Regions from separate parts of the Jeotgalibacillus sp. 10bf12 genome, predicted to be linked through region 1. Evidence: riboswitches for the same ligand, from Rfam matches in the RefSeq annotation. Region 1 holds a riboswitch; the other holds the start of a gene.
The links. A riboswitch is a leader RNA that binds a small molecule or an ion and turns the genes downstream of it on or off. The one in region 1 is predicted to bind lysine.
Positions count from the first base shown of each region.

Region 2: linked by a shared signal. The riboswitch ahead of DH10bf12_RS15320 (aspartate kinase) and the one ahead of DH10bf12_RS16630 (Na+/H+ antiporter NhaC family protein) in region 1 are both predicted to bind lysine.

Region 1 is NZ_CP200276.1:3,176,084-3,183,764, forward strand. Features, by position in the region: gene DH10bf12_RS16625 (sodium-dependent transporter) at 1-8, opposite strand, end outside; gene DH10bf12_RS16630 (Na+/H+ antiporter NhaC family protein) at 309-1,928, opposite strand; lysine riboswitch at 2,049-2,232, opposite strand; gene yunB (sporulation protein YunB) at 2,299-3,054, opposite strand; gene DH10bf12_RS16640 (HD-GYP domain-containing protein) at 3,110-4,207, opposite strand; gene DH10bf12_RS16645 (bifunctional metallophosphatase/5'-nucleotidase) at 4,240-5,595, opposite strand; gene DH10bf12_RS16650 (sulfite exporter TauE/SafE family protein) at 5,619-6,440, opposite strand; gene DH10bf12_RS16655 (DUF72 domain-containing protein) at 6,458-7,306, opposite strand; gene brnQ (branched-chain amino acid transport system II carrier protein) at 7,561-7,681, shown strand, end outside.
Region 2 is NZ_CP200276.1:2,923,961-2,931,641, forward strand. Features, by position in the region: gene sdhB (succinate dehydrogenase iron-sulfur subunit) at 1-570, opposite strand, end outside; gene sdhA (succinate dehydrogenase flavoprotein subunit) at 573-2,333, opposite strand; gene DH10bf12_RS15310 (succinate dehydrogenase cytochrome b558 subunit) at 2,393-3,001, opposite strand; gene DH10bf12_RS15315 (YslB family protein) at 3,384-3,827, shown strand; gene DH10bf12_RS15320 (aspartate kinase) at 3,867-5,096, opposite strand; lysine riboswitch at 5,208-5,388, opposite strand; gene uvrC (excinuclease ABC subunit UvrC) at 5,447-7,219, opposite strand; gene trxA (thioredoxin) at 7,312-7,626, opposite strand.

The DNA.
Region 1 (7,681 bases):
CGATTCATCTAATTACCCCCCTGTAAGTTCTTCCTGAATATATGGAAGTTTTTATATATTCAGATTATTTCACATAATCTAAAATCAGTATAGCACTTGCTTCCTAATTGTAAAAGTACTATTTTAAAAAATTCTGAAATTATATTAATATAATCTATACAAAAAAATAAACCCTGTCATATCAAGGTTTATTTTTGTAGTGTGCAAATTTTTTCACACTTTATATAATTCATACATTTTCTCAGTCATACAATAGTCCTTATAAAAAAGCGCCTGAATCGCAAACACGATTCAGGCGCTTTTTATCATTATTCGAGTCCTTCTTTAGCTGAAACGGTTCTCGCTTTCTCTGGATTCCTGCCCATTATTACTGCAAATAATAAAAGCAGTACAATGACAAGCCCAAGTGAAAGTAACGTACTTCCTGAGAATCCAAGAAGAATATATCCGGCTGATGCAATCGCAGCGCCAGTTACGGCATAAGGAATCTGCGTTGCAACGTGATCAATATGATTACTTCCGGCTCCCGTTGAAGAAAGGATCGTAGTATCAGAAATTGGTGAACAGTGGTCACCGAATACAGCTCCTGCAAGGACAGCTGCAAGTGATGGAAGCAGCAGTGAAATATCTGTGCTTGCTGCAATTTCCCCTGCGATTGGAAGCAGGATACCGAATGAACCCCATGATGTTCCTGTAGAAAATGCCATAACACCAGCTACAAGGAATAACAGAACCGGCAGCCAGCCAAGCGGCAGGTTAGATGATTCCACGATGCCTGCAAGGTATTCTCCAGTACCAAGATCCCCGATTAACCCAACAATCATCCATGCGAATACAAGAATATAGATTGCCGGAAGCATTGATTTCACGCCTTCTTTAAGTGCAAGGAAGAATTCAGCTCCACCGATTTTTTCAGAACGGCCAATCTGCCTGATAAAGAATGCAATGGCAACTGCAAGTCCTACAAGCGCACCATATACAAGTGATTTCGCAACATCTGTGTATTCAAACATTTGAAGAATCGTTGCAGATTCTCCTGTATCAGCTGTGTAAGCCTGGGCACCTGTCCACATCATCGACGCCACTGTACCAATGACAAGGGCGATAATCGGCCAGATCAGATCCCCAACTGTACCATGCTTAGATGTTGGAAGATCATTTTTTAACTCACCAGGGATATCTTTATTAGGGTCATATACTTCCCCTGTTTCAATTGCACGGTTTTCATGAATTCTCATTTGACCAAAGTCTACACCGCGCAGTGCAACGATGAAGACAATTCCAAGTGCTGCCCATACATAAAGATTCATCGGTACCATCTGCATAAATGCAGAGAAGGCTGTGTATTCAGTAATTGAATGTGTAGCCAGAATTCCGCCGATGACTGCAATGATATATGCTCCCCAGCTTGAGACCGGTGAAACAACACAAATCGGTGCTGCAGTTGAATCAATCAGATAAGCAAGCTTTGCACGCGATACGCGGTGGCGGTCAGTCAACGGACGCGCAACCTGTCCGACTGCAAGACTGTTAAAGTAATCATCAATAAAAATAATAACACCAAGGCATGCAGTTACTACCTGGGCACCTGCACGTGTCTTTACACGTTTCATTGCCCATTCACCAAATGCTCTTGCACCTCCGGATATATTGATGAACGCTGTAATAACGCCAAGAATAACCAGGAATAACATGATGAAAATATTCCATAAGTTCAGACCGCCAGGCTCTCCATCTGAACCGTACTCCCAGAATACGCCGCTAAATGACATCCAAAGTGTCTCAAGCGTCGCAACCGGTCCAAAGCTTGTAATTAAGAGTGCTGCTGTGACGATACCTGCTCCGAGTGAAAGCAGTACGCGTCTTGTAAGTAAAACCATCGCAATGGCAACGATAGGTGGTAAAAGTGATAACCATGTTCCTTCCATAATGTTCCCTCCTTTATTTGTATGATAGGGCAGTGAGGCATAATCGTAAAAAAACGCAAAAAAGGGCAATGATAGAGGACTCTACCATTACCCTTGTCGTTAGTAATGTTATGCTCCATCACGATCTGTAGCTCCTCAACCCGCAAAAATACTGCGGAAAGAGAGTGTTATCCTTATTAAAGATAACCCCAATGGTAATATCCTGACTGATGATTACCATTTCGGCAGTGATCCCCTTTCATCTGTGATCGCAGTTATCATCCTCACACAGATTACTCTTAAATCCTGCTCCTCTACCCCATCGGATTATGATGTGGTGATTATTCATTTTACTGAACTATTATAACAAGGGACTCTCTTCAATTCAAGACTAATTTGTCGGAATCGGGACTTCAAGAGAAGGTGACATACCATCACCAACATTGTAAATTTCAGGTACCTGCCCCTGGATGAGCCCCATTGCAACCGGGATGTCCTGTTCAATTGTAGTCACTTCTGTAGCAAAAGGTACAATAATCTGTACGTTGACCACCAGATGAATATTAATCACGACGAATGCGTTATTAATGCCAAACTCATCGATTTCCGATTTAATATTCGACGTGACATTACCGACTGCATGAAAGCGGATTGGCACTTTGGGACCCAAGTTCCCAAGAAGTGCATTCCCGGTTGCCTGACCAAGCGGAACTGTATAGACAATTCCTTCAAGATTTCCGGCGTCCTCCACTTCAAGATCCAGCTCAGTCAGTGATTTTAATATAGCTGTGTCTCCTCTTTCGATGGCCCGCAGCTGTTCCTGTACAAGTTCAGTCGTCTCTGCCAATACCCTGTTAATAATTTCTGTATTAAACTTCGTTGTGACCATTTCTGCTGAATCGGTCGGGACATTCTCAATAATTTCATTAATATCCATGACATTTGCAATCTCCCGGTTTACTGCCTTACTAATGACAAGTGCCCCAATTTTTTTCGTCTGAGATTCTGCGTACAGCATCAGCGTCGGTTTCACACCTGTATTGATCACAGCAAGTCCGAGGACTGTCATCAGTAGAAACAGAAGCAAAGACAACAGCCAGACAGAGCGGGCTGTGAGCGGCTTGATCATTAACCTTTTTCTGCGCATAAAAAGCCCTCCTATAACGCAGTGTATGCGTTCAGCAGAGCTTTTTTACAAAGAATTATTCAGTGACAAATGCAATATCAGTCTGAGCGATTGTACAGTTCAATTGAGTTGCGAGATCGATTTCATATGTAGCATGAACAATCGCGCCATTCTCTTCCACAATCCTGACAACAGGACGCATGGATACAGCTTTATTCTGTCTGGCTACAATCCCTTTTCTTCCATCGCTTAACTGTACTGTCAGCCCGTTAGGATAAATCGCAACGCCTCTCTGAAAAGCTTTAATCACGGTCGGGTCAAATAATGTGCCGGAGCCTGAGAGCAGAATTTCCACTGCATCAGCAGGCAGCATTTTATCCCGGTATATCCGGTTGGACGTACACGCATCAAACACATCCGCGACAGCAATAATTTTTGCGTATGGATGAATATTCTCAGCTGTTAAGCCTCTTGGGTACCCTGAGCCGTTAAGTCTTTCATGATGCTGAAAAGCACAGTGCGCAGTCAGTAGCGAGACATTGTGAAGGTTTTTGAGTACTTCAAAGCCATGAACCGTATGCGTTTTAATTTCTTCAAATTCCTCCTGCGTCAGTCGGCCTTCCTTCATTAAGACCGACTCATCAACCATGGTCTTCCCGATATCATGCAGCATGGCACCAATTCCAAGCTGCTCAAGCTGCTTAACCGGAAGCTTCAGTTCTTTCCCTATGGCTAGCGTATAAAGTGTGACGTTATAGGAATGATCAAAAATATAGGAATCATACAGGTGAGCATCAGATAAAATCATCAATAGATCCTGATTCGCATCCATCTCACTCATGATATTTTTCAGGATATGCTGAATTTTCGTTGCCTTCTGTTCCAGCATATTTGCCATATTTTTTTGCTTACAGCCTTCAATTGATGAGAAAGCCTGTCTGATTTCCCTGATTGATTCCTGCCTGACAAAAACCGGTACACTTTCCTTTACTTCGATACCTTTTGACTGCTCATCGGCAATATACACATACTGTACTTTCAGGTGACGCAACCGCTCAATCATTCCTTCTGTCAGTTTGACACCTGCCTGTAATAAAGGCTTTTCATTCACGTTATATATTGTATGGCCCAGCACCATGCCTGCGCGAACAACCTTTGTGGCTATTAATCTCATTGACTGATCACCCTTCTCTAACTGTTTCTTTTTTAACGGGCTGTATGACTCAGCTTATCTTTTAAAATATCACGCAGAAATTCAGGCATGAAATACTGTTTTTTTGCCCGCTGCATTTCCGGGAAAAAGAAACCGAACGTAAACATATCAACAGTAGCAATTTTATAGATCTGCTCTGCATGGACTATTTTCCCATTTATATAAAATTGATGATCTCTTTCTTCAAGTCCTTTATAGATAAACTCGCCAAGAATCGTTCCTCTGAACCCAAGGCCCCTGATGACAGTCGTTGGCCAGTTCTGGTGCCTGGACTCTCTAATCACTTCTTTCAGTTCACTCCCGGTCAGTTCAACAAGGCACGGGTTGATCGGATGAGGCAGGATTTTATGAAGGTCGTATTCTGTGACCGGACCTGCATCGAGCGGATGAAGCAGCAGTCCGCCGGTTACAATTGACAGATCAGCATCACACCACTCAAGAATCGCTTCGGCAAGTAACATCGACAGCGGTGACGCAGCCTGGAGCGGGTTGTGCAGGATTGGCTGATCAAGCACTGTGATTTCATTAGATAAAAGCTGCTTACCCTCTTCAAGCCAATGTTCATTCTGATCTTCAGCTTCAGGAAGTTCACTCGTTTCATAGAGTGTAGCTGTTTTACCTGATACTTCTCTGCTGACATGATCAAATTCAATTTCCACTTTACCTGTATACATTCCGTATTTTCCTGCGGCTGCTAACAGCACCTGATTATGCAGCCTGCCATTTTCAAGCACATGATGTGTGTGACCACCCATGATCACATCAATATCAGGACACTCCTCTGCCACCCACTCATCCTCTCTGATTCCAAGGTGTGATAGCAGAATCACAACATCCACTTTATCCTTCATCGCCCTGACCTGCGCCTTCAACTCGTCTTTTGCTGACGTAATATGCCATCCGAGCTTTTCATAAAAAACGGGGTATTCAGCTGTTACAGCGGTAATTCCGATTTTTATTCCACTTTTGGTGGTTTTGATCAGATATGGCCGTGCCCAGTCCGGACGATTCCCTTCTGTCGTAAAAAGATTAGCCAGGATGACTTCAAAATCTGCATGCTGGTACATCTCATTCAACTCGTCATATGAGAACGTAATCCCTTCATTATTTCCGATTGTCACCGCGTCATATCTGGCCTCATTCAGCAGATCAACATTCCGTTTACCGGCTGACCCCTCTGTTAATGGATGAAAACGGTCAGCGTGATCTCCTATATCAAATAGATATACATCTTCCCCATCCTGCCTGAGCATATTTCGCTCCTGGTCCAGGAACTGATGAATGCGGGGCCAATTCTCAAAATGACTATGTAAATCATTTGTATGAAAAATTGTAATTCTTTCTTTCACAATACATCACCTCTCAAATCCAATTAACCTAACCCCTCAATAATTGATCTGATCCCGATCAGTACGAGTATGATTCTAAGTACAAATACCAGCTTGTCTGATTGAAGCTTCTGATTCATCCAGGCACCAAGCTTCGCACCAAACCACGCGCCTGGTGCAAGCAGTGCCACATAAAGCCAGTTCACATTACCAAACGCAATATGTGAAGCAGAACCGAGTATTGCTGAAAGGAAGACCATCATCATCGAAGTGCCCACCGCTACATGAGGCGGGAATAAAAATGCTATGATCATAATCGGCACCATCACAGATCCGCCACCGATACCAAATAATCCTGAAGCAAATCCGACAGCAAATGCTGCAAGAACCCCTGCAACCGGTGGAAATCCGTATTTCCATTGTACGCCCTGCGGATCGGTAAAATGCCGCTGGTAGGAAGCCGACTTGAATTGTTCAATCGGTTTGATCTTATTTCTAATCAGTAGAATAAAAGATAAAAAGATCATAAACAGGCCAAAATACAGATGAAACGATCCTAATGTTAAATACTGATTTGTATAAGACCCTACGATTGCACCGGGACCGCTCCCTGCAAAAAAGATCAGTCCGCTTTTTACATCAACGGTTTTCGTTTTTAAATAGGCAAGTGTCGATGATAATCCTGTAAAAATCATCACGACTAAAGAAATCCCGACAGCAGTCTGCGGCGTTATGCCATCGATCCACATGAGTGCCGGCCCAAAGAAGAGCAGCGCAGGCACAACAATCACGCCGCCTCCAAGTCCGATCAGCGAGCCGATCGCACCGGCTGCAAGCCCGATTAAAGGCAGTAAAAACCATTCCATTCATCCTTCATTCCAATCTAAAATAAATCGAGCTGTCTAGGGGCAAGACCTCCATAATCCAGTCCAAGCAGATCGATCATTGTTTTCGCATTGGCAGCTGCATGGCCGCCTGAATTATTATTAAACAGTACATACACTTTATCGGACGAACGGTTCAGCTTTTGAAGAACCGGCACAAGATCTTTAAGTTCCGCCTCGTTATAGTCATAAAGATAGCGAACTTCCCGCCAGCTGTTTTCATTTCCCTTCTTCGTCCAGCCGGCTACATTCCTGCCGTGCAGTCTGAAAATCGTTACGCCTTTGTGCGTACTTTCAGCAATCAGCGGGATCGACCCTTCTCCTGCCTGAGGTTCATCACATACGCTGTGAATCAGCTCTTCATCCTTTAAAAATTGAAGTGTCCTGTCACGGAATTCATCTGTATACCAGGTCTGGTTTCTGAATTCAATCGCAAGCGGAAGTCCTTCGAGCTGCTGCTTGCAATATCTTATGTAATCAACATTCTGCTTTTGACAGTCAAACCAGGGTGGATACTGCAAAAGTACAACACCCAGCTTATCCGCTTCTATAAAGGAAGTAAGTGATAGTCGAAATGCTTTAAACATGTCCTCTTTCGTTTCAAAAGGAATCTCTCCCCGCTGGTGTCCGGTCATCCCCTGATAAGCTTTTACAATAAACTTGAATGAATCAGGCGTTTCAGTTATCCACTTTTTCATATTCCGTTCCGGCTGAACTGCATAAAAAGATGCATCCAGCTCAACAATTGGAAAATGACCCGAGTAATCCTTCAGCTTATCCTGCTTTGATGAATGCTCATCATATACATCCGGATGATCTCCCCATCCGGTTAAACCGATATAAATCACACAATCACCTTCTTACGGCCAATTTTATATGGTTATTGTATCATAGTTGAGCTGATACCGTAGCAAACAGATGATCTGATGTTGACTGGAATAAAATAGACTTTAAATCAGCTTTTGTAAAAAGGAAACGCTACCATAGAAAGTGTTTGTAAAAATAAGATTATTGCTATTGTAACCCCTGTGGATTCTTGTTAGGATTACCTTTATTACATCACAGCGTTGCACTTAAAAAGGCACAGGAAAGGAACAATATTATGCAACAAAAGATCCCATTTTCAACTTATCTCATTATCGGCACAATGTTATTCGGGCTATTCTTCGGAGCCGGAAATCTCATTTTCCCGATCCAGCTCGGCCAGCTTGCCGGTACATCAT
Region 2 (7,681 bases), 250 kb from region 1:
GTTGAAAAGGCGAACCTGTGATAATGGAGCTGGTCCAATAAAGTCTGACTTACTATTTACATTCGGACAAGCTTCAAGACACACACCACAAGTCATGCACTTAGAAAGTTCATATGCCCACTGACGCTTTTTCTCAGGCATACGCGGCCCGGGACCAAGGTCATAAGTTCCATCAATGGGGATCCATGCTTTTACTTTCTTAAGTGAATCAAACATACGGCTGCGGTCAACCTGAAGGTCACGTACAACCGGGAATGTTTTCATCGGCTCAAGTTTGATCGGCTGTTCAAGCTGATCAACAAGCGCTGTACAAGACTGGCGCGGCTTCCCGTTGATCACCATCGAGCAGGCACCGCAAACTTCTTCCAGACAACCCATATCCCATGAAACCGGGGTCGTTTTATCACCTTTTTTGTTAAAAGGGTTTCGTCTGATTTCCATTAGTGCAGATATCACGTTCATATTAGCACGGTATGGAATCTCAAACTCTTCGAAATAAGGTGCAGAATTCTCATCGTCCTGGCGGTGTATTTCAAATCTGATGACTTTTTCTTCAGCTGCTGTTGCCATGATTATTTTGCTCCTTTCTTCTTAGAGTAATCACGCTTACGCGGTTCAATCAAAGATACATCCACTTCTTCAAAGTGGAATTCCGGCGAATTTGTTGACGGGTTAAACTTAGCCATCGTCGTCTTAAGGAACTTCTCGTCGTTACGCTCAGGGAAGTCCGGCTTATAGTGAGCACCGCGGCTCTCATCACGATTCAGAGCACCAATTGTAACAACGCGCGCTAAGTGAAGCATACCTTTCAGCTGACGTGTAAATACCGCACCCTGGTTGCTCCATTTAGCAGTATCATTGATGTTGATGCGCTTAAAGCGATCCTGAAGCTCCTGAATTTTAGCATCAGTTTCACGCAGCTTGTCATTGTGACGAACAACCGTTACGTTATCAGTCATCCATTCACCAAGCTCTTTATGAATCACATAGGCATTTTCATCGCCATCCATCGCCATGATTTCTTCCCACTCCTGCTTCTTTTCATTCTCAAAGCGAGTGTAAATATCCTCAGGCATGTCTTCAGCTGTTTTCTCAAGACCTTCGATATATTTTACAGCATTAGGTCCTGCGACCATTCCGCCGTAAATAGAAGAAAGCAGTGAGTTCGCTCCGAGGCGGTTAGCACCGTGAATAGAGTAATCACATTCCCCTGCTGCAAACAGTCCAGGGATGTTTGTCATCTGGTCAAAGTCTACCCAAAGCCCACCCATTGAATAGTGAACTGCCGGGAAGATTTTCATTGGAACTTTACGCGGGTCATCACCCATGAACTTTTCATAGATTTCGATGATTCCGCCAAGCTTGATATCCAGCTCTTTAGGATCTTTATGAGAAAGATCAAGGTATACCATGTTTTCTCCATTAATACCTAGTTTTTGACGAACACAAACGTCGAAGATTTCACGTGTAGCGATATCACGCGGAACCAGGTTACCATAAGCCGGGTATTTTTCTTCAAGGAAGTACCACGGCTTACCGTCTTTATATGTCCATACACGTCCGCCTTCACCACGCGCTGACTCACTCATCAGACGAAGCTTATCATCTCCAGGAATGGCTGTCGGGTGAATCTGGATAAACTCACCGTTTGAATAATATACCCCCTGCTGATAAGCAACTGATGCTGCTGCACCAGTGTTAATCACAGAGTTAGTAGATTTTCCAAAGATAATACCAGGTCCACCAGTTGCAAGGATCACTGCATCTGCTTTAAATGACTGGATTTCCATTGTTTTCAGATCCTGGGATACAACACCACGGCAAACGCCGTCATCATCAAGTACTGATCCAAGGAATTCCCAGCCTTCATATTTCGTTACAAGCCCTGCAACTTCATGTCTGCGCACCTGCTCATCTAATGCATAAAGCAGCTGCTGGCCTGTAGTAGCGCCTGCAAAAGCTGTACGGTGGTGCTGTGTACCACCAAAACGGCGGAAATCAAGCAGACCTTCAGGTGTTCTGTTAAACATTACACCCATACGGTCTAGAAGGTGAATAATTCCCGGTGCTGCATCGCACATTGCTTTTACCGGAGGCTGGTTAGCAAGGAAGTCTCCACCATATACTGTGTCATCAAAGTGTTCCCAGGGAGAATCTCCTTCTCCTTTAGTATTAACCGCTCCGTTTATACCGCCCTGTGCACAAACAGAGTGTGATCTTTTTACAGGTACAAGCGAGAAGAGGTCTACTGACATTCCTGCTTCAGCTGCTTTAATCGTTGCCATAAGGCCGGCAAGTCCGCCACCTACAACGATAATTCTACCTTTACTCATTTTGTCACTCTCCTTACTGATATCAAAAGCTGCTCACTGCAGCTGAAAAGTCGGTTTTATTAAACAAATGCGAAGATTGCACGGATCCCAATGATTGTTAGTACAACAAATACGCCTAATGTAGCGTATGTGGAGATTTTTTGTGAACGAGCGCTCACTGTAATACCCCAGCTCACCATGAACGACCATAAACCGTTAGCAAAGTGGAATGTTGTAGAAACAACACCGAGTACATAAAATGCAACCATCCACGGGTTAGATAAAATATCTGCCATCATGTTAAAGTTTACATCTGCACCCAACGCTGCCTGAATACGTGTTTCCCATACGTGCCAGGTAACAAATATCAGTGTAATCACACCTGTAATACGCTGCCAGAAGAACATGTAGTTACGAAGCGTTCCGTAACGTCTTGTGTTATTTTTCGCTGTGAATGCAATATATACTCCATAGATTGCGTGGAAGTATAAAGGAATAAAAATGATAAATAGCTCTAAGAAAATTCTGAATGGTAAACTTTCCAAAAAGTGTGCTGCATCGTTGAAAGCCTGTTCGCCTCTAGTAGCAAAATGGTTAACAACTAAATGTTGAACTAGGAAGATCCCTACTGGTATTACCCCAAGTAAAGAGTGCAGCCTCCTCCAATAAAACTCTCGATTTTCCGCCATCGAATGTAACCCCCTCTAAAATAAATACAGCTGCTGAAAGCTATTCCCTAGAATGATAGATTCAGCAAATTTTTCGCACAGTATAACATTTATGTGACAAATTTATTGTACTCCTCTACTAATGGAGCGTCAAGAAAACGTATACATAAAAAAGATTCTAAATATTTTTTATAAGGCGAGCTCAATTATTGGGCATTCCCCTGAATATTTCTGTAGTATTTCACAAAAAATTCACAAAATCATTTTTCACAATTTATTATTTTAAAAAACTGCTTGTCTATATGACAATATGCCGATTTCATCTTTAAATTGCTTTTTGACCTTACACTTTAGTACTCAACACTTTATAATGAAGAGATTGAAAGTGAGGTTCGGTTAAGCAATGAGCGACAATGACAATATGACACAAAACTTATTCGGTTACAGATTAATACGAGATGAACTAATACCCGACCTTTTAGGGAATCATACAAAAGATATTCTTTATTGGGCCGGCAAAAAACTCGCAAGAAACTATGCATGCAGTAACGAAGGCGAAATTATTTCTTTTTTTGAACGTGCAGAGTGGGGTGTTCTCTCTATCATAAAACAAAAAAATGATGAAATACATTTTGAACTTTCCGGAAATGTGGTTGAAGAAAGAATTGCGCATAACGATCCTGTTTTCACTCTTGAAGCAGGTTTTATTGCCGAGCAGATCGCCATGATCAAGCAATACCACACTGAAGCAGTCTATACCCGTAACAAAAAGAGCTGCGTTCAAATCGAACTAAAATGGGATCAGAAAGACCCCTATTCATTACCTTCAAGAAAAGCTTCATCATAAAAAATCAGCAGGCACCTGTTAGCCGGGCCTGCTGATTTTTTATGCGTCCACTGTGTTTTTGCTTAATCCAAAGCTTTCATGAATGGCATTTGCCGCATTAATCATCTCTTTTGAATCCACAACCACTGAGACTTTAATCTCTGAGGTGCTGACCATTTTCACCTGGATTTTCTGTTCTGCCAGTACGCTGAACATCTGGGCTGCAACACCAGGGTTTGACACCATCCCTGAACCTACAATCGATACTTTCGACAGGTTTGTTTCATGTTCAATTTCCTGATACCCAATCTCTTCTTTTTGACGGGCGAGAATCTGAAGGGTTTCTTCGAGTGATGACTCTTTAATGGAAAAAGACAGATTTACTTTTCCAGTGTCAAGCTTACTTTGAATAATAATATCAACATCAATGTGATTTTCAGCCAAAATCGAAAATACTTTAGGGAAACCGGTCAGTTCATTCTCAAGACCTACTACTGTCATTCTGACAATATCCTTATCAAACGCTACGCCTCTTACAACTAAATGCTCTTCCATTGGTGCATCCTCCTCAATTAACGTTCCTTCTGTTTCTTCCATACTTGATCTTACAGTCAATTTGATTCCGTAGTTTTTTGCAAATTCCACAGCTCTCGGATGCAGGACACCCGCTCCAAGGTTAGCAAGCTCAAGCATTTCATCATATGAAATGCCATTTAACTTTCTTGCACCCTTTACATATCGAGGGTCAGTAGAATAAACACCATCAACATCCGTATAAATATCACAGCGGTCAGCATTCAGTGCTGCTGCGAGTGCAACTGCAGTCGTATCTGAGCCTCCACGTCCAAGCGTAGTAATTTCTCCGTTTTCATCCATACCCTGGAACCCTGCTACAACAATGACACGCCCTTCATCGAGCAGACTTTTCACACGGTTTGTCTTTACCTCGGTAATTCTGGCGTTGCTGAATACCGCTTCTGTACGGATCCCTGCCTGCCAGCCGGTAAGAGAAGTACTTTTATATCCTCTGTTTTGAAGCGCCATCGCAAGAAGTGACATGGACATTTGCTCACCGGTTGTCAGCAGCATATCCATTTCTCTTTTTTCAGGACGTGACGTCATTTCTCCGGCCAGTCTAACCAGTTCATCTGTCGTTTTCCCCATAGCGGATACGACTACGATGACATCATTGCCTTTTTCCTTTTCAAGAATGACTCTATTTGCTACGTGATGTATTTTTTCAACTGACCCTACTGATGTACCGCCAAATTTCTGTACAATGATTCCCACTCTATTTCCTCTTCCCTTACATTATTTCTCAACTGTTTACGACAATAAAAAAAGCAACGGGGAGAAAGTCTCCCCATTGCTTTTGAACAGATTACATCATCTGAATCGCACAGGTGAGATAGCTCTCCAGAACATTACAGTTCTGACAGCCCTGCATTTTTTAAATACAGAACCAGCAAAAAAATCTGATGAATGATTTTATGCTTCGGCGGTCCGCACCTTTCACACTGCTTCTCAGGGTTTCATCACCCTCTGCAGCGGTACTCTTTGCGCCCGCACCTCTATCACCACTTTAAAATAAAGTGTTTAATTGTGAATTATTATAGCACGGGACTATCGAGTCTACAATGCTATTCATTTAATTTTTCAATAACTTTTTCAGCAGTTTTTGCCGGTACCCCTGCTTTCACGATTTCCTCAAGTGACGCTTCTCTCAGTTTTTTAACAGATCCGAAATACTTGAGCAGCTGCTTCTTTCGCTGCGGTCCGACGCCTTCAATCTCATCAAGTACTGACTGAATGGAGTTTTTTGCGCGCAACTGTCTGTGAAATGTAATCGCAAAGCGGTGGACTTCATCCTGAATCCGCTGCATAAAGTAAAACTCCTGACTGCGCCTGTTCAATGGTACCACCTCAAGGGGATCGCCATATAAAAGCTGTGATGTATTATGCCGGTCATCCTTCGCAAGACCTGCTACAGGAATATCAAGGCCAAGCTCATGACGCAAAATTTCCTTTGCTGCTTCAATCTGTCCTTTACCCCCATCGATCACAATCAGGTCAGGCATTGGCAGTTCGTCCTTCAGCACTCTTGAATATCTTCTTCTGATTACTTCTCTCATAGACTCGTAATCATCAGGTCCCTGTACCGTTTTGATTTTATATTTACGATAATCTTTTCTGGCAGGCTTACCGTCTACAAAAACAACCATCGCAGATACAGGGTCAGACCCCTGTATATTTGAGTTATCGAAAGCTTCAATTCTGTAGGGCGTATAGATGTTCATTGCCTGACCGAGGTTCTCTGCCGCTTTAATTGTTCTTTCTTCGTCACGCTCTATCAGTGCAAACTTTTCAGTTAATGCAATGGAAGCGTTTTTGGCTGCCAGATTAACGAGGTCTTTCTTTTGGCCTCTGACCGGCTGCCTGACATTTGTCTCAAGTAACTCTTCTGCCATTTGCTGATCAATTGTCTGCGGAATTAAGACTTCTTTTGGTTTAAAATGATTCGCCTTCATATAAAATTGGCCGAGAAAGGAAAGGAATTCCCCTTCAGCTTCATCATAGATCGGAAACATTGATACATCCCGTTCAATCAGCTTGCCCTGCCTGATAAAGAAGACCTGCACACACATCCATCCTTTATCCACTGCATAACCGAATATATCACGGTTTGTAAAGTCATTCATCGTCATTTTCTGCTTTTCCATTGTTGCTTCTATATGAGCGATTTGATCCCGGAATTCTTTTGCCCGTTCGAATTCAAGGTTTTCTGCAGCGTGTTCCATTTTTACTTTCAGGTCTTTTTTAACTTCTTTAAATCCGCCGTTCAAAAACCTCGAGATATCTTCAGTCATCTGACGGTATGTGCTTTGTTCCACTTTAAATTCACACGGCGCCAGACATTGTCCCATGTGATAATAAAGGCAGACTTTATCCGGCATTGTTCTGCATTTTCTAAGCGGATACATTCTGTCGAGCAGCTTCTTTGTTTCGTTCGCTGCCTGCGCGTTAGGGTAAGGTCCGAAATACTTTCCTTTATCTTTCTTCACTTTACGGGTAATGAGCAGTCTCGGATGACGCTCTGCTGTTACTTTGATAAATGGATAATGCTTATCATCTTTTAACATGACGTTATATTTAGGGTCATGTTTTTTGATCAGATTTAATTCAAGTACGAGTGCCTCCATGTTCGATGAAGTCACGATATATTCAAAGTCCTCTATTTCTGAAACCAGCCGCTGAGTTTTCCCATCATGCGATCCGGTAAAGTAGGACCTTACTCTGTTTTTAAGCACCTTCGCTTTCCCTACGTAAATAATCGTGCCCTGTCTGTCCTTCATCAGATAACAGCCGGGCTGGTCAGGAAGGACTGCAAGTTTATGTTTGAGTTGGTCTTTCATCGCTTTAGCCTCCTGCACGCTTGTTACCTTTATTTTACTCAATTAAAAGTCATAAGCAAAATAAAAGCCGGGCACATGGCCCGGCTCAGTAATTACGCATGCTTATTTAGTAATTCTTCCAATGCTTCTTTCGGCTGGAAGCCTACTACTTTGTCAACAATCTCTCCGTCTTTGAATACGACAAGAGTTGGGATACTCATTACACCGTATTTGCTTGCTGTTTCCTGATTTTCATCAACATCAAGCTTTACGATTTTAACTTTATCACCCATATCAGTATCAAGCTCTTCAAGAACCGGTGCAATCATTTTACAAGGTCCGCACCAAGTTGCCCAGAAGTCTGCCAGTACTAAACCGTCTTTTGTTTCATTAGCGAATGTTTGATCTGTTGCATGTGCAATTGCCATTTAAAATTCCTCCTTGTTGAATCCGAATATATCCAAAGTATAGCAGGGAGACTAT